2 regions of the Lawsonibacter asaccharolyticus genome follow, and region 1 is predicted to be linked to the other one. Evidence: a T-box and tRNA genes for the amino acid it is inferred to sense, from the RefSeq annotation. Region 1 holds a T-box; the other holds one or more tRNA genes.
What was found. A T-box is a leader RNA that pairs with one kind of tRNA and senses whether it is charged. The one in region 1 lies ahead of L9O85_RS14105 (glycine--tRNA ligase), so its partner is inferred to be a tRNA-Gly.

Region 1 (9,073 bases):
AAACCTCTCCCTATCCTCCCAGAACCGATGAAGGCACTGCGCCCCGCCCCCCACGAAGGTGAGGGACAGGAAGGCGGCCCAGGCCGGGTCCCCCCTCAGGAGACAGACCGCCGCAAACAGCTGGGAGGCAGCCAGCACCGCATCCCCCGCCCGGCCTTTAGCCGCGGCCCCCACCTCCCGGTCCCGCTCGTCCCGGACCAGGTGGAGCGCCCGGACCTGCTTCCACTCCTCTTCACGGGTATGGCTCATATGGAATTCCTCGCTTTCCTTTTCATCCGGATCTTCCGTGATCCGATCCCTATATCCTGCCTTCATAATAGAAGCTGCATGCCAGCTCAATGAACAGGGAGAGGGTGTACAGCACGCCGGATACGACCATCATCCCGCCGTACACCAGCTCGCCCTCCGGGTTGGCCAGGGCGCCGATCAGGCTGAGGATCAGCACCGCCATCAGGGTGCCCCGCAGCAGGGAGAGCGTCCGGCTCCTGGCCCGCAACTCCACCTGGATGTTGCGCTCGTCCAGTGCCTCCACCTTGTCCTGGTAAGACAGGCGTCTGGAGAGGCTGCGGACCAATGCGTCTGCCCCGATGACCAGGGCTATGAGGGCAAGCACCACACTCTTTCCATCTATCTCCCGCTTCCAGATCATGGCCCCAGCCAGGGCCGCTCCAAGGACCAGGAAAAAACATCCGTCCGCAAACTTTTTCTTATTGTAGATCTTCATACTGCCGGTCCTCCAATTCCCTATTTTCTTTCAGGCAGTACAGGTCCTCCACCGTCACGCCGAAGAGCTCCGCGATGCGATAGGCCAGCAGCAGCGAGGGGTTGTACAGCTCCTTTTCCAGGGAAATAATGGTGCGGGAAGAGACGTGGACCCGGTCGGCCAGCTGCTGCTGCGTCATCCCCGCGGCGGTGCGCAGCTCCTTCACCCGGTTCTTCATGTCCCTCTCCCCCCTTTCACTTCACTCCAAAACATGAAGTTAGCTTCACGTGAAGTGTACTTCATATTATACACAGGTCCGCCCGTCTGTCAAGCCCCGCCTGAAAGAATATTTTTTCTTGTACAAAAAGGCGGCGGAGAGGACACGCGTCCTCTCCGCCGCTCAGGCTGTGGAAAAAGTCCCGTCCCTGGTGGACTTTTTCCACAGCCTTGTATCCCGTTGCTTTTCCGCCCCGCCCGGGCGGAAAAGTCCTCGCTTTGCTCGCCGCCTCCCTTGCTGTGCAAGGGAGGCAGGGGAGCTCGAGGCGGGCTTCCGCCCCCTCGAGCTCCCCCGCCTGATCCTGAACCATCTTTCTCTGAAAAAGAGGGACCCACAAGCTGGGCGGCGGAGAGGACACACGTCCTCTCCGCCGCAATTTACCTGTTTTCAATATTTTCTTCCGCAGCTGCGGACCTTTTGGCCGAATGGCCGTTGTCCCATCAAAAGGCTCCGGCCTTTCCACCCGGCTCAGAGAGTCTCGTCCCCCAGGGACTGGATAAGGAGGTTGCGCAGAGAAATGGCACTCTGCCGGTTCATAACGATGGAGGCCACGTGATCCGCATTGGGCGTAGAGACGTTCTCCAGCCCGTTGGAGGTGACGGTGAGGGCATTCTCCATATACTTATAGGAGATATCCAGGGTGACCTCCAGGATCTGGCCCTGGGGGTCAGCGACCTTGCGCAGGCCGAAGGTGTTGGCGTATTCCGGTTTCATGGGATCTTCTCCTTCCGATTCACTGAAATGTGGTGGTATAGGTCAGGACATGGACGCCCCCCGGCTCCAGCCGGCGGATGCCCGCCTTGTCCTCCAGGCCCCGGCCCACAAAGACCGCGTCGGGGAGGGCAGACCAGGGCTCAATACAGAAGTAGCCGGTATCAAAGGGCTTGTCCGCCGTCCACAGTCCCAGATAGGGAAAATCGGGGCACTCCACCACCACCCGCTCCCGGCCGGAGCGGTCCACCAGGGCAGCCCGGCGCTCCCCCTCCAGGTCCAGGACAATGGTGTCCAGCCCGAAGGCCCTGGGGGACAGGGGGATGCGCCCTCCCTCCAGGGGAAAGCGGGCCTCTCCGATGGTCAGCATACACCTGCTGTCCATGCCGTAGGGACGGAGCTCCTCCACCCCGGAGACGGTAACGGCGTAGTCCGCCATAGTCTCTCCGGGCTCCAGGGGGGTCCGGAAGCCGTCGTGTCCGCCCAGCTCATAGAGCATGGGAACGGCGGAGCGGTTCTCCACCCGGTGGGCCTTGGTGAGGCGGCTGCCCTCCAGTGTGTAGGTGACGGTGAGGACAAAGGAGAACGGGTACACCCGCCGGGTCTCCTCGCTGTCCTCCAGCTGGAAGGAGAGGGCGGTGGGGCCCTGCTCTGACACCTGGAACTGAGCGTCCCGGGCAAACCCATGGGTGGAGATGGACCAGGCCCGGCCGTCCAGGGTGTACTGGCTGTCCTGGAGCCGGCCGATCAGGGGGAATAGCAGCGGGGCATGCCTGCCCCAGACGGCGGGGTCGGCCTGCCACAGGTACTCAGTGCCCCCAGCGCTCCGGACGGAGCAGAGCTGGGCACCGGCGTCCTGGATGGAGACGGTGAGCAGGTCGTTGGAGAGCGTATAGGTCATAGCTGGGGCCCTCCCTTCACATGCCGGCCGTTGAGGACAGCCTCTTCCAGTATGTCCCCCCGGTAACGCAGCTTCAGAGAGAAGAAGGGGACATCCTCCTCAATGAGCCTCAGAAAGATCTCGTCCCCCTCCCAGTGGGGGATGGTGCACAGCTGTGTCCAGGGCAGCCACTCCAGGTCGCCCTCCGGGCAGTCGGCCCTCAGGGTTCCGGTAAAGCGGTCGATGGTGAACAGATGCATGTACTCCGTGGGCCAGCGGTCGGAGACAAAAGTGACCAGCCCCCGATAGCGGTATTCCGCTGGGGTGAGTCCGGTCTCCTCATTCACTTCCCGGAACATGCAGTCCTCGGGGCTCTCCCCGTCCTCGAACTTGCCGCCGATGCCGATCCACTTGCCCTGATTCAGATCATTCTCCTTCTTGACCCGGTGGAGCATCAGACACTGACCGCCCTGACGGATGTAGCAGAGGGTGGTGTTGATCATGGCAGGATACCGCCTTTCCATAATAGTGCTGCCCTCAGTATAGCACGGCGGGAAGAAGGGCGCAAGGGAGGCGCCTATCCCGGCAGGGACATGCAGAGGAGAGGGAAGGGATTGCCCTGCTCGTCTGTCTCCGTGCGGCTGCGGACCTGAAAACCCATGTGGAGATAGAAATCGAGGGCTTGAGGGTTCTGCTCATTGACGCACAAAGAGGTGACACCGTACCGCCGGATGCCCCGCTGGAGCAGCTGCCGGCCCAGACCGGTCCCCCGCACGTCTGGGGAGAGGAAGAGCATCTCCAGCCTGGTGCCGTCGATGCCCATAAATCCCACGGGGATGCCCTGATCGGAGAAGGCTACCACCAGCACCGGGACCTGGGCCAGAGCCTGGGGGACGTAGACGGCCAGGGAACGGATGTCCTCTTCGGACAGGAAGTGGTGGGTGGCCCGGACGGAGGACTCCCACACCTGGCACAGGCAGGTGAGCAGCTCCTGAGAGCGGGCATTGATTTCCAAAAGTTTCAAGGCAAAAGGCTCCTTTCGGGAAAAACGGTCCGGGCCCCTTCGGGGCCCGGACCGAGCTTAAATGGGTGCAGATCAGAATATAGCGGGATGCCGGTCATACATTGAACCGGAACAGGATGATATCGCCATCCTGGACGATGTATTCCTTGCCCTCGGAGCGGATCAGGCCCTTCTCCCGGGCGGCGGCCATGGAGCCGCAGGCCATCAGGTCGTCGTAGGAGACCACCTCAGCCCGGATAAAGCCCCGTTCGAAGTCGGAGTGGATCTTGCCGGCGGCCTGAGGGGCCTTGGTCCCCCTACGGATGGTCCAGGCCCGGCACTCGTCCTCGCCGCTGGTGAGGTAGGAGATCAGGCCCAGCAGGGTGTAGCTGGCCTTCACCAGGCGGTCCAGGCCGGACTCGGCCACCCCCAGATCGTCCAGGAACATCTTCTTCTCCTCCGCATCCAGCTCGGCGATCTCCGCCTCCAGCTTGGCGCAGACCGGGATGACCTGGGCGCCCTGGGCGGCGGCCCGCTCCTCCACCAGCCGGTAGTAGGGGACGGCCTCCGGGTCGGAGAAGCCATCCTCATCCAGATTGGCGGCGTAGATCACCGGCTTGAGGGAGAGCAGCTCGCTGGTGGCGATGAGGGCGGCATCATCCTCCGGCACCTGGGGCAGATAGCCCCGGGCAGACTTGCCCTGGTCGAGCCACTCCCGCAGGCCCTGGAACACCTCCGCCTCATGAAGAAACTTCTTGTCCCCCTTGGCGGCCTTCTGTGCCTTGTCAATGCGCCTGTCCACCATCTCCATATCGGACATGACCAGCTCCAGGTCAATGGTATCCATGTCCCGGATGGGGTCGGTGGAGCCCTCCACGTGGATGACGTTCTCGTCGTCGAAGCAGCGGACCACATGGACGATGGCATCGGTCATACGGATGTTGGACAGGAACTTGTTGCCCAGTCCCTCGCCCTTGGAGGCGCCCTTTACCAGACCAGCGATGTCCACAAACTCAATGACTGCGGGGGTGGTCTTTTTGGGGTGGTACATCTCGGAAAGCTTGTCCAGCCGGTGGTCAGGGACAGCCACCATGCCCACATTGGGGTCGATGGTGCAGAAGGGGTAATTGGCACTCTCGGCGCCGGCGTTGGTGATCGCGTTGAACAGGGTGCTCTTGCCCACGTTGGGCAGACCCACGATACCTAATTTCACGGCAGAAGCCCTCTTTTCTCTTAAAATTCAGTGCCTGTTATTATATCGGATTTTTCTCTGTCTTGCAAGGGCTTCCGGCCCAACTCCCGCCGTCTTTCCCCTCGGCGGGCTGGGGCCCCCATTATGCGGGGCAGCCTGTCTTGTCCCCGTCGGCAAAGCAGGCGGCCCGCCGCCGGGGAGATGTGTCCGGCGGGGCCACAGAGGCCCCTGTCTCTGGACGCGCAAAGCGCCCGGGGCTGGACAAGCCGGCCTCCCGAGCGCTTTTTCTGTGCATTCCGTCCCCTTACAGCAGGGCCACGGCCTCGATCTCCACCAATACATCCTTGGGCAGACGGGCCACCTCCACCGCGGAGCGGGCAGGATAGGCGGGTCCCTCAAAGAACTGGGCGTACACCTCGTTCATGGCGGCGAAATCGTTCATGTCCTTGAGAAACACGGTGGTCTTCACCACGGCGGACCGGTCCAGCCCGGCCTGGGCCAGGATGGCGGCGATGTTATTCAGAGACTGTTGGGCCTGGGCCTTGATGCCCGCCGGGATATCCCCGGCAGCGGGGTCCACCGGGATCTGCCCGGAGGTGAACAGGAACCCTCCGGCCCGGACGGCCTGGGAATAGGGCCCGATGGCGGCGGGGGCCCGGTCAGTATGAATGGCTTCCTTCATGGAATCAAGCTCCTCTCGATCGATCCGATTTGCGCCGGGGCGGCGGTGCCCGGCGGCTGCCGTCATTGTAGCACGTTTCCCCCACGGGCGCAACCTCACAGTTTGTCCAGCACCCAGAAGGTGAAAGTCAGGGTCATCAGAATCACGCTCATGCTGGCAAAGCTGTCCATCAGCAGGGCAAAGGCGTTCTGGTGGGGATGGCGGCGGCGTGTGCGCTCTGTCCGGGCTGCGGGAGCGGCGGAAACCGGCTCCTCCTGGACGTCCTGCATCCGGCTGCGGTATTCGCACAGATCGATCACATTGCCGGAGCGGCGGACGAAATTATGGGTGGTATAGTACAGGGTCTGCATCATGTTCCCTCCGTTCCTGAATCTTATCTGCAGTATGACAGTGTGCCGGTCCCAAAAACCGGACTTTTTCTCTGCCCTGCAAGAAAACATATGTTCTACTTTTAGAATACAACATATGTTCTATTTTGTCAAGAGAAATGGAACATATTTTCGATTCACTGGGACAAAAATGCCAGTACCCGCGCTGGGAGGTCTGCGGCCTCCTCGTAGAGTCCATGTCCCAGCTCGGGATAGATCCACAGCCGGCTTTGGCTCAAGTGCTCTGCCAGCACCCCGGCCGCCTCTGCCCCCACCACTTGATCCCGGCCGCCGCCCACCACCAGTGCAGGACAGCCGATCCGTCCCAGCGCGCCGCGGGCGTCATGCCCGAGGCAGGCTCTGGCCTGAATGAGGAAGCGCTGGTAGCTCCTGGGCCGCCCGATGGTGCCCAGCAGGGGCAGCAGCAGCCGGTATCGCCGCAAATACCGCTGGGAGTAGGAGCGCTCCGCTGTGTCCCGCATCAGCCTTCGGTAATCCCCGCGTTCCGCCAGCAGCAGCCAGCGCCCCACGGTCTCCTGCACCGTCTCGTTGGCCCAGCCGGCTGTCGCCACCAGGACGAGGCGCCTCACCAACCCCGGTGCCTCCGCCGCCAGGTGCTGCGCCACCATTCCGCCCTGGGAGATGCCGAGCACATCCGCACCCCAGAGCCCCAGCTTTTTCATGGCCTCCGCCTGGTCCTCCGCCATCCCGCGGATGGTGGCCCCGGGCTCCAGCCCCCGCCTCCTGCTGAACAGATAGACCTTCCGCTCCCTGCCGTACTCCCGGCAGGCTGCCGCCAGGGGCAGGGCCGTCTCCCGGACGGTCCTCAGGCCGTCCCCCAGTCCAGGGAGGATGACCAGGACCCGTCCCCCCGCTCCAAATCGGATGTGATCCATCTCCCAGCCCTCCCCCCGCACGGTTCCGCGCTCCACGCCAAGCACCGCTACCCCTCCTTCATTTTTTCCATGATACCACTTTCCCTGCCGCCTCACAAGCGGGGAAAAGGCCCGTCGGCCCTTGACGCCGTGTTTTTTTTATAGTAGAATGATGCTGTATCTAAAAACAGCCGCATGGCTTTGAAAGGGAAGAGTAACCCCCGCCGGGGTGCAGCGAGAGGACGGACAGTGCGAGTCCTCCGATGGCGCGGGTGAAGGCCCCCTGGAGCCGCGGGCAGGAAATGGCCCGCCGGTCCCCCGCCGTTATCGGGTCAGAGTGCGTGCCAGCCAGGCACGAATTCAGGTGGAACCACGGACAAGTTTTTGTTCGCCCTGAGCCGACACCGGCTCAGGGCGTTTTTTTTGCCCCGCCGGAATGACCGTGTACAACTAAAATCACGACAAAAAGGAGCTTGACACATGAAAAACAGTGAAAAGACCATGGAAAAGATCGTCGCTCTGTGCAAGGGACGGGGATTTATCTTCTCCGGCTCTGAGATCTATGGCGGCCTGGCCAACACCTGGGACTACGGTCCTCTGGGTGTGGAACTGAAAAACAATGTGAAGAAGGCATGGTGGAAGAAGTTTGTCCAGGAGAACCCCTATAACGTGGGTCTGGACGCCGCCATCCTGATGAATCCCCAGGTGTGGGTGGCCTCCGGCCATGTGGGCGGCTTCTCTGACCCCCTGATGGACTGTAAGGAGTGCAAGGAGCGCTTCCGCGCCGACAAGGTCATCGAGGACTGGTGTCAGGAGAACAGCTTCGAGCTGGGCCACAGCGTGGACGCCATGAGCCAGGCGGAGATGAAGGCCTTTGTGGAGGAGCACAACATCTGCTGCCCCACCTGCGGCAAGTTCAACTGGACGGACATCCGCCAGTTCAACCTGATGTTCAAGACCTTCCAGGGGGTCACCGAGGACGCCAAGAACACCGTCTACCTCCGCCCCGAGACCGCCCAGGGCATTTTTGTCAACTTCCAGAACGTCCAGCGCACCACCCGCCGGAAGCTGCCCTTCGGCGTGTGTCAGATCGGCAAGTCCTTCCGCAATGAGATCACCCCGGGCAACTTCACCTTCCGCACCCGTGAGTTTGAGCAGATGGAACTGGAGTTCTTCTGCAAGCCGGGGACTGAGCTGGAGTGGTTCGCCTACTGGAAGCAGTTCTGCCACGACTGGCTGCTGGGCCTGGGCATCCGGGACGAGAACCTGCGTCTGCGGGACCACGACCCCGAGGAGCTGAGCCACTACTCCAACGCCACCACCGACTTTGAGTTTGTCTTCCCCTTCGGCTGGGGCGAGCTGTGGGGCGTGGCCTCCCGCACCAACTTCGACCTGACCGCCCACCAGAACACCTCCGGCAAGGATCAGACCTACTTTGACCAGGAGAGCGGCGAGCACTACATCCCCTATGTAGTCGAGCCCTCCCTGGGCGCCGACCGGGTCACCCTGGCCTTCCTGGTGGACGCCTATGACGAGGAGGTGGTGGATGCCGAGAAGAACGATGTCCGCACCGTCCTGCGCCTCCACCCCGCCCTGGCCCCCTTCAAGTGTGCTGTGCTGCCTCTGTCCAAGAAGCTGGGCGACAAAGGCCGGGAGATCCAGGCCGAGTTGTCTAAGTACTTCATGGTGGACTATGACGACGCCGGCTCCATCGGCAAGCGCTACCGCCGTGAGGATGAGATCGGCACTCCCTACTGCATCACCGTGGACTTCCAGACCGTGGGCGACGACAAGACCCCCGCGGACAACGCAGTCACCATCCGGAACCGTGACACGATGGAGCAGGTGCGTGTTCCCATCAGTGAGCTGAAGAGCTGGCTGGAGGAGAAGCTGACCTACTGATCTTTCCTATCAAAAGAGGCCCCCTGGAGCTCCAGGGGGCCTCTTTTTCATCCCTCCGTCAGGGAGGCCGTAAACCGAATGACCAGATCTCCCGCGCCGGGGTCCTCCTGATCCAGCTTGGTCATCCCATCGCTGTACGAGGTGCGGCTATATCCCCGGGCGGTGAGCACCTCCAGTTCCAGGGTGACGCCCCCCATCCCCTGGACTTTCCCCTGAGTCCCCGCCCCTTGGAGGCGGGTGTCCTCAAGGATGCTCAACACCATGTGCAGCGATGCCCGCCGGGCCTGGGTAAAGCGCTCTTGGCAGAGGAAGCTCCCCTCCCCAGCCTCTGGGGCCAGGGCGAAGAGGAGGGGGGACAAAATGTTCATGGCCGGCTCCAGCACTTCCAGTTCCGTTTGGTAGGGGTTGCCCGCCGCGTCCCATGTCACGCTCCATCCGGTCACGCGGCCATCCTGGTCCACTGTCCAGGCGACCGGGCTC
Region 2 (9,073 bases), 510 kb from region 1:
GTGTTTGTGTTATTTAATTAGCCAATATATAAATGATTTTTCACCATATAGAACAAGTGTTTGTAAATATCTCACAGCCTACGCTTAGCAAAAGCATTCACAATTTAGAAAACGAACTTGGAGTCAAACTTTTTGATCGAATAGGGAATCGCATTCATTTAAACCAATTAGAAAAGGAGTTCGCTCATTACGCAGAGTAAAGTTTGAACACACTACAGGTGGGACTACATTCCCTGGAGCAAAACAAATATGATTTTCAGGGGAAAATTCGCATTATCTGCCACGTGTTTGCCGACGGAATTTTGGACTGTATTTCGGAGTATATGAAACTAAACCCCTCTGTTCACGTCTATTTGTTTTAATCCAAATCAGGAGATACTCATCTGGCAGAGGGGGCAGACTTTTTACTGTGCTCCCAAGGCGAGTTGCAGAGCATCTGGGGTAAGTCAAGGATCGCAATTTCTCTGTATCAGGAGCAATATTACATTGTTATCTCTCCCAAATATCGGGTCTATCCCCCGGATATGGATTCCATCTCTCCCCTCTCCCTAAAAGAAGATTGGTTTATTGGAGACCTTATTTTCCCCGATCACTTTGGCTATGTGGATATACTGACCCATCTGGGAAACAATTTTGGCTTTATTCCAAAGGTTCGTTTTTGCACAGAGGACTTTTCTTCCAAGCTTACGATGGTGGGGGACGGACATGGCATCGCGGTTCTGCCCACCTCATGTATTCGGGCGGCAAAAAAGGTAAGATCGGGCCTTCAAATATTTCCCATTGAGAATTTTAACGAGACCAAAACCTCCTGTTTAACAAGAAAACCCGATTACCAGCTCTCAGAAGTCGGATTGGATTTTTGGTCATTTGTCCAGGTCTACTATCAGCAAATGAAATACCGAGGACAAGAAATTATTCTTGAATGATGTCTGCTCAATGATTCCAGGCTTATAATTGAAACCGCTTTCTGGTGTAGGGCCCTGTAATGTTCTCTCTTGGTGGAAGCCAAATGAACAGGTTTGTACTGATTTGGTGCGGAAAAAGCCGGTTACATACGCAAACCAAACGGAGTCCAGTAGGACACAGTCTGTCCTGCTGGTACGGCACGTATGTGACCGGCTTCTTTTTGTCCAAAAAGTTTTATGAAAAAGTTCTGTTTTGCACATGGAAAGTTGTAGTAGGAGATGGGGAGGTGTTCTTGCTTTCCTGGACTGCCCATCTCCCTTTGGACTTTCAAAATCTCCCTGTCTTGTGGAATAGCGAGCATCGGATTTCGCCCCCCCCACGGGGCAGAATCCATCCCCAGGGGAGTCCCCCTGAATACCCCCTTCCACAGCGGAAATCAGACAGAATGGAGGAATTATTTTGCGTACTAAAACTGAAAAAGTACGGCTGAAAATCAGATTGGATGAAACGGAAAAAGCCAAGCTGGAACATGGCGCTGCCCTGTGCAGCCTGACCCGATCCGAGTATCCCCGGCAACTCTGCCTGGGTAAGCAGCCCCGCCCCAAACAGCCGCCGGAGTTCTGGGACCTGCTGGACGCCCTGTATGAAGTCCACGGCCAACTGGAGCGGCTGGCAGCCTACCGCCTGGAAGTCGCCGAGGAATGTTCCCGGCTTGAGCGGCTTGTCCTACTCTTGCAGGAGGTGGCGTGATGGCGACCACCAGCCTGTGGCACATCAAAGGACGGCTCAGCGACCTGATCGCCTATGTGGAAAACCCGGCGAAAACCGTCCCCAAGGGCTCCGAGGACTTCTTCAATGTGTTTTCGTATATCCAGAACCCGCAGAAAACCGCGGACGGCTCCTTTGTCACCGCCCTCAACTGCCTGAAGCAGACGGCCCTCCAGCAGATGATCCTGACCAAACAGCAGTACGGCAAGGAGGACAACTACATCGCCTGGCATGGGTACCAGAGCTTCAAACCGGGAGAAGTCGCCCCGGAGCGGTGCCATGAGATCGGTGTAAAGCTGGCTCGTGAGATGTGGGGCGAGCAGTTTCAGCTCATCGTCACCCCCCATCTGGACAAAGGCCACCTGCACAACCATTTCTGCTTCAATTCAGTTTCTTTTCAGGACGGGCAAAAGTACAACTATTCCAAGGCTGAACGACAGCGTTTGCGGGACATCTCCGATAGCCTTTGCCGGGAGTATGGCCTGTCCGTGATCGAGCATGGCCGCAAAGCCCCCAGCCGCCCCGTCTGGCTGGACGAGCAGAGTGGTAAACCCACCCGGTACAACCTCAGCCCTGGACGCCGCTCTCAAGGTCAGCGTGGACGGGAACGACCTGCGGAAAGCCCTACAGGGAGCAGGGCTATGAGCTGGACGCCGACCCTGCCTGCCAATACGCCACCCTGCGGCGGACCGGGGGCAAAAAGGCGGTGCGGCTCTATCGGCTGGGGGAGGTAGCAGAACAGGGGCTTGTGGCAAACCTGGTGGTGAAAGACCACTCCCGGCTGGGCCGCAACCGCCTTGTGGTGGGGCAGCTGCTGGAGGAGGACTTTGTGCGGCTGAATGTGCGGTACATTGCCATCATGGACAACATCGACATCGCCAGGGGCGTGAGTGACATCGTGCCCATGCAGGATTTATTCAACGAGTGGCACGCCAAAAACACAAGCGACAAGGTACGGCGCGTCATGCAGAGCCGGGGCAATGCCGGAATACCCCTGACCACCAACCCGCCCTTTGGGTACAGGAAAGATCCGGAGGACAGGAACAGGTGGCTGGTGGATGAACCGGCAGCGGAGGTGGTGCGGAGTATCTTTCGCATGAGCGTGTCTGGCCTGGGGCCGACCCAGATTGCTAAAAAACTGCGCTCCGAGGGCGTGATGACCCCTAGTGAGTACCAGCACAGCATCGGCGTGAAATGCCCGGTAAAGCCCCCGGCGTTCCCACACAACTGGTGTTCCGCCACCGTAACAGACATCCTGGACAGGCAGGAGTACACCGGCGACACGGTGAACTTCCGCTCGTTCAGCCGGTCCTTCAAGCAGAAGAAACGGCTGAACCGACCCCAGGAGGAGTGGAAGGTGTTCCCGGACACCCACTCTGCCATCATCGACTGGGAGACCTTCGCCTTGGTCCAGGACCTTCGCCAGCACCGCCGCAGGCCCACAAAAACCGGCATTGTCAGTATGTTTTCCGGGCTGCTCTATTGTGCCGACTGCAGCAGTAAGCTGGGGTATAGCGCCACTAATAACTACAAGCATGAACAGGCATTTTTCTTTTGCTCCGCTTATCGTGGCAATTCCGATCTATGTTCCGCCCATTTTATTCGAGAGAAAGTGGTTGAAGAATTGGTACTTGAGGGCCTGCAACAGCTGTTGTGGTACGTTCAGGTCTATGAAAAGCAGTTCGCCCAGGAGCAGATGGAGCAGTTTGGTCTGCAAGAGCGGAGGGAACTGGATGCCAGACAGCGGGAATTGGAGAAGGCCAAACAGCCCGTGATAGAAATAGACGGGCTGATTCAGAAAAGTTACAAGGACATGAGTAAGGGGCTTCTCAGTGAAGAACGATTCTCCACGCTGACGGTATCGCTGGAAAGCGAGCAGAAGCGGTTGAAAGAGGCCATCCCGGAGATGGAGGCAAGTGTGGAAACCGCCACGGACAAGGCCAATGACCTTCAACATTTTATTGAGCGGGCCAGACAGGTGACGCGGCTGACGGAGTTGACGCCGGAGATCGTCCACGAGTTCATTGAGAAGATCATGGTGTCCCAGGCTGACAAGGTGGATGGCAAACGCCATCTGCAGGTAGATATTTACTACAAGACCATTGGCCTGTGGTGCGCCCCCTCCCCAGAAGAAATGGAAGAACTGTTCCAGAAATATCTTGCGGCACAAAAGAAAAAGACGGCGTAGCGACCGCCACAACGTCCAAAATTAAGGATCAATTTCTTTACAGATTAGACGAAGGCCGACACTTCCTTACGGAGTGTCAGCCCTGTGGCAGGTTGCTGCTCGGAACCAAAATAGAGACAGAGGGGTACCCTCTTCACTAGGAAATACTCTCCCCTCTGATAAAAAATCGGAGCAAGCGCACAAACGCTTACTCCGACCATGTCTTGTCCAAACACTATAGATGCCGTCACTCCCTAGTTCGTACCCAGACCACATCACAGCCCAGCAAAGTGGTTATGATGCGGAAGAAGGAACAGCAGAATGAGCGCACTCTAATTTCAATAAAAATCGGAGCAAGCGATATAACGCTTGCTCCGACGCTGGAGGTGCCACCCAGATTTGAACTGGGGGTGGAGCTTTTGCAGAGCTCTGCCTTACCACTTGGCTATGGCACCAAAAATATGGAGCGAGTGACGGGGCTCGAACCCGCTACCTCCACCTTGGCAAGGTGGCGCTCTACCAGATGAGCTACACTCGCATATTGTGCCCTGACGGGATCATTCTTATCCCGTCAGGGACTTGGTGCCTCCGGTCGGAATCGAACCAACGACACGAGGATTTTCAGTCCTCTGCTCTACCAACTGAGCTACAGAGGCAAATGGCGACTCGGAAGGGACTTGAACCCTCGACCTCCGGCGTGACAGGCCGGCGTTCTAACCAACTGAACTACCGAGCCAGGTAGTCATGGGATGGGGCCAATGTGGTGGGAACAACAGGGCTCGAACCTGTGACCCCATGCTTGTAAGGCATGTGCTCTACCAGCTGAGCTATGCTCCCCCGGTTTGCTGTCGCTGTCTCACGACGGCTTGCTTATTATACTAAAGTCTTTCCATCTTGTCAACCACTATTTTCACTTTTTTTGCGCAAATTTTGGTTTCCTCTTTTTTGCTGCCCCGGACCAGCAGACAGCAGGCCCACCGGTCCGGAGGCATCCCTATTTCTACATCTTCCGTTCTGCGGGGGCCGGGGACTTCTCCCCCTCCCGGGCGAGCTCCGTACGGAAGAAGTGGAGCAGCATCCCTCCGCTGCACAGGAAGGTGATGAAGTCCGCCACCATCTGGGTCATCTCCAGCCCGGTGAGATCAAACAGCCTGGGCAGCAGGAAGATCAGAGGGATAAAGAACAGCCCCTGCCGGCATACGGCCAGGAAGGAGGCCCTCCAGGAGCACCCCAGCGACTGGAAGAGCATGTTGGCAAAGACCAGCACCGCCCCCAGGGGAAGGCTGACACACTGGAACCGGAAAGCCCGGGCCCCGATGGCGATCACCTCCGTGTCCTCCCGGAAGAAGTGGATCACCTGGGGTGCGAAAAGAAACCCAATGACGGCCGCCGCAGTCAGCACCAAGGTGCAGGACTTCATGGAGAACTTCACGCTCTCCCGCACCCGGTCCAGCCGCCCCGCACCGTAGTTGAAGCCTACTACAGGCTGAAACCCCTGGCCGAAGCCGATGACGACGGACATGATGAAGGTAAACACCTTGGTCACGATCCCCATGGCGGCCACCGCCGGGTCGCCGTAGAGCCCCGCATTGAGGTTCAGAGACACGGAGGCCACACTGGACATGCCCTGCCGCAGGAAGGACGGCAGACCGCTTTTCAGGATGTCTCCATACACCTTGGCCTCTCGAGCGATGAGCCGGGGGCTGACCCGGATGTCGCTCTGCCCTCGCACAAAGAAGGAGGCCAGGATAGCCAGGCTGACGCACTGGCTGAACAGGGTGGCGATGGCCGCCCCGGAGATGCCCATGTCAAAGGTGAAGATCAGGATGGGGTCCAACACGATGTTCAGCAGTCCGCCGAATCCCAGGCCGATCACCGACCGGTTGGCCTTTCCCTGCCACCGCAGCAAATTGTTGAGGATATAGGCCAGGATCATCACCGGGGCACCGAAGATGATATACCTGGCGTAGTCTAGGGCGTAGGGATAGATGGTGGGGGTAGCCCCCAGCAGCCAGACCAGCTCATCGATCCAGACGAAGCAGACGGACATGAGCAGCAGCCCCAGCACCAGTCCCAGAATGACGGCGCTGGATGCGTACTGGTCCGCCCGCTCTTTCCATCCCTTCCCCAGCAGCCGGGAGGTGATGCTCCCCGACCCCATCCCCACGGTGAAGCCCACCGCCTGGATGATCGCCATGAGGGAAAAGACGATGCTCACCGCTCCGGAGGCGCTGGTGGCTCCATCCCCCGCGCCGATGTGGGAGACAAAATAGGTGTCCGCCATGTTGTAGATGGAGGTCACCAGCATGCTGATGATGGTGGGCACCGCCAGCCTGCCGATCAGTCCCGGGATGGGGGCCTCCAGCATCTGTTTCCGCTGTTCTTCCGGACTTTCCCGCTTCACTTTTTTCTCCTTTCCGCCTTTCCCGGCTTCTCTCCCTGCCTTCCTCTCTCCGCCGCCCGCCAGCGGTAAAAAAGCGCCCCATCCCTCCGGTCTCTTCCGGGGGGATGGGGCGTCGTTCCTCTTAAAACGGCAGTCCGAGCCCGCCGGTCAGTTTCTGCATGGTGGAAGCCGCATCGTTTTCCGCAGCCCGCAGCGCCTCGTTGACGGCGGCCACGATCATGTCCTGGAGCATCTCCACGTCATCCGGGTCCACCGCCTCAGGATCGATCTCCAGCGCCTTCAGCTCCCGCTTGCCGGTCACAGTGGCAGTCACCACCCCGCCGCCGGCGGCGGCCTCGTACTCCTTCTCCTGGAGCTCCTGCTGCATGCGCATCATATCCTGCTGCATCTTCTGGGCCTGCTTGAGCATGTTGGCGTTCATTCCCATGCCGCCCATGCCGCCGCGGCCTCCAAAGCCCTTTGCCATATCCATCCACTCCTTATTCCGATATAACCATATCACTTGATGATGATATTGTCAAACTGTTCCCCAAACTCCAGCAGGGCGTCCAGGGCGTCCCGCTGTCCAGCTTCCGAGGCCTGCCCCGTGCCCAGGTCCTCCGGAGAGGGCTTCCCGATTTGGAAGGCTACTCTGGCCTGCCCGCCGAACCGCTGACCGGCGGCCTGTGCCAGCACCTCCGTGATGTTGGGCTTGTTGAGCATCGCCTTGGTGAATGCACTGTCCACCCACAGGGTCAGCACCCCGTTTTTCCAGGTCCCCACCGTCTTTTCCGGGTTCACCAGATAGGGCCCCGCGGAGGGCAGCTGTCGCTTGGCCTCCGCCGCGAAAGCGGGCCAGAAGGAGCTCTCGCCTCCGGCGACGGCCGGCTGGGCAGGCGGGACCGCCGCAGGCCGTCTCTCCGGCTCTTCCAGGGTCCGCTCCTCCTCCGGTTCCTCCGGCAGGGGCGGACGCTCCTCCGTCCAGGGAGGAGCCTCCACGGGCGCCGGCTGAGGCCGGGCGGGCTGCTGCGCCGCCCCGCCGTCCCCCGCCGAACCGGCCGTCTGCCGAGCCGAGACGCCGGAGGCCAGCTGCTCCTCCAGCCGGGCGATCCGGGCGGACAGTCCGGCCGCCGAGTCGTCCAGCGTCTCGTCGCACAGGCGGATGAGGCACAGCTCCGCGTCCGTCCGCCGGCTGCTGCTGCGGGGCAGCAGCGCGGCAGTGTCCTGAAGGCGGTTGAGCATCTGGAGCAGGCGGGGCGCGGTAAGCAGCTCTCCCAGGCCGCGCATGGTGGTCTCGTCATATCCACCGGTCAGCAGGGCACTGCCGCCTCTGGGGGCCGTCTTTCTCATCAGCAGATCCCGGGCCAGGGAGGACAGCTCCCCCAGCACCGCCCCCACGTCCTTTCCCCCGGCGTACAGCCGGGACAGGGTCTCCAGGGCGGCGGCAGTGTCGTGCCGGGCGGCCAGCTCCATCAGCCGGGCGGTCTCCAGATTTCCCGCCAGCCCCAGGGTATCCAGCACCGCCTGCTCGTCCACCTGCTGTCCGCCGCCGGAGCACTGGTCCAGCAGGGAAAGGGCGTCCCTCAGGCCGCCATCAGCCAGCCGGGCCAGAAGGGCCGCCCCCTCCGGGGTCAGGTCGATGCCCTCCTGCCCCGCCACATACTCCAGGCGCTGGGCAATCTGTCCGGGCAGGATGCGTTTGAACGCGAACTGCTGACACCGGGAGCGGATGGTAGCCGGCACCTTGTGCAGCTCCGTGGTGGCCAGGATAAACATCAGGTGGGACGGCGGCTCCTCCAGGATCTTCAGCAGCGCATTGAAGGCTGGGGTGGAGAGCATATGGACCTCGTCCACGATATAGACCCGCTTACGGACCGCCGCCGGGGTATAGACCGCCTCATCCCGCAGGGCCCGGACCTGGTCCACGCCGTTGTTGGAGGCGGCATCCAGCTCCAGCACATCCAGGATAGAGCCGTTTTCAATGCCCAGGCAGGCCGGGCACTGATTGCAGGGGTTGCCGTTCACCGGGCTCTGGCAGTTCACCGCCCGGGACAGGATCTTGGCGCAGGTGGTCTTGCCCGTCCCCCGGGTCCCAGTGAACAGATAGGCGTGGGACAGCCGCCCCCCCGCCACCTGCTGCTTCAAAGTGTCGGTGATATGGCTCTGGCCCACCACATCGTCAAAAGTGCGGGGCCTCCATTTGCGGTACAGGGCCTGATACACGATATCACCTCAAATCCTTTTCTCTGCCCATCCGGGCAAAAAATACTCGATGCAGAGCAAGGCCGCACACCGGCCTTTGAAGCGTACACTATACCCGTTACCTGGACAGCCGGCTCAAGAACAGTAACCCCGCGGCACACGCGGCGGGCCGCTTAGTGCTGCTCGGTTCCCCGCCTGACACGGTTCACGGAGCCGCGTTGCGCGGGACCGGTCTATCATCGCTGCTTATCCAGGTCAGACAGCACAATGCACGTCCGGGGGCCGGGATTCATCCCTGCTGAAGCGGGTTGCAGGAACAGGGCACCGCTATCTCCCCGACTAGTGCGGCCTTGCCCCACACCGAGGTCTGGAACAAAGCTGGGATATATTATACTGCATCCGGCAGAATTTATCAACAGGATTTTTCACGGCCTTTTCCCATCGGAGGGAGCGCCCCAGCTCTCGCGCAAAAAGGCGCCCCCGGGCCGTCGGTCCGGGGGCGCCCGCCCTCATTGGATGTGCACATGGTCGTTGATATGCTTCATGCAGTAGCAGTAGTAGCCGTTGCATTTGGAACAGTAGCGGAACTCCATGTTGGGGTCGTCCGCGTCGGTGATGCCGCACACGGCGCATTTGTGGAGATAGCC

Region 2: it has a tRNA-Gly gene. The T-box ahead of L9O85_RS14105 (glycine--tRNA ligase) is inferred to sense a tRNA for this amino acid. The anticodon was not compared.

What each region holds. Positions count from the first base shown of each region.
Region 1 covers NZ_CP091870.1:2,926,528-2,935,600, forward strand. The annotation lists gene L9O85_RS14050 (hypothetical protein) at 1-249, opposite strand, end outside; gene L9O85_RS14055 (hypothetical protein) at 299-724, opposite strand; gene L9O85_RS14060 (helix-turn-helix transcriptional regulator) at 708-941, opposite strand; gene L9O85_RS14065 (hypothetical protein) at 1,449-1,694, opposite strand; gene L9O85_RS14070 (aldose 1-epimerase family protein) at 1,714-2,592, opposite strand; gene L9O85_RS14075 (NUDIX hydrolase) at 2,589-3,074, opposite strand; gene L9O85_RS14080 (GNAT family N-acetyltransferase) at 3,149-3,595, opposite strand; gene ychF (redox-regulated ATPase YchF) at 3,690-4,787, opposite strand; gene L9O85_RS14090 (RidA family protein) at 5,071-5,448, opposite strand; gene L9O85_RS14095 (hypothetical protein) at 5,544-5,801, opposite strand; gene L9O85_RS14100 (alpha/beta fold hydrolase) at 5,954-6,712, opposite strand; T-box leader at 6,884-7,090, shown strand; gene L9O85_RS14105 (glycine--tRNA ligase) at 7,172-8,593, shown strand; gene L9O85_RS14110 (MerR family transcriptional regulator) at 8,641-9,073, opposite strand, start outside.
Region 2 covers NZ_CP091870.1:2,415,708-2,424,780, forward strand. The annotation lists gene L9O85_RS11585 (LysR family transcriptional regulator) at 33-200, shown strand; gene L9O85_RS11590 (LysR family transcriptional regulator substrate-binding protein) at 426-926, shown strand; gene L9O85_RS11595 (plasmid mobilization protein) at 1,366-1,656, shown strand; gene L9O85_RS11600 (relaxase/mobilization nuclease domain-containing protein) at 1,656-2,408, shown strand; gene L9O85_RS11605 (recombinase family protein) at 2,423-3,862, shown strand; tRNA gene L9O85_RS11610 (tRNA-Cys) at 4,223-4,296, opposite strand; tRNA gene L9O85_RS11615 (tRNA-Gly) at 4,304-4,379, opposite strand; tRNA gene L9O85_RS11620 (tRNA-Phe) at 4,422-4,497, opposite strand; tRNA gene L9O85_RS11625 (tRNA-Asp) at 4,501-4,577, opposite strand; tRNA gene L9O85_RS11630 (tRNA-Val) at 4,603-4,678, opposite strand; gene L9O85_RS11635 (MATE family efflux transporter) at 4,842-6,245, opposite strand; gene L9O85_RS11640 (YbaB/EbfC family nucleoid-associated protein) at 6,367-6,711, opposite strand; gene dnaX (DNA polymerase III subunit gamma/tau) at 6,744-8,447, opposite strand; RNA gene ffs (signal recognition particle sRNA large type) at 8,510-8,774, opposite strand; gene L9O85_RS11655 (rhomboid family intramembrane serine protease) at 8,936-9,073, opposite strand, start outside.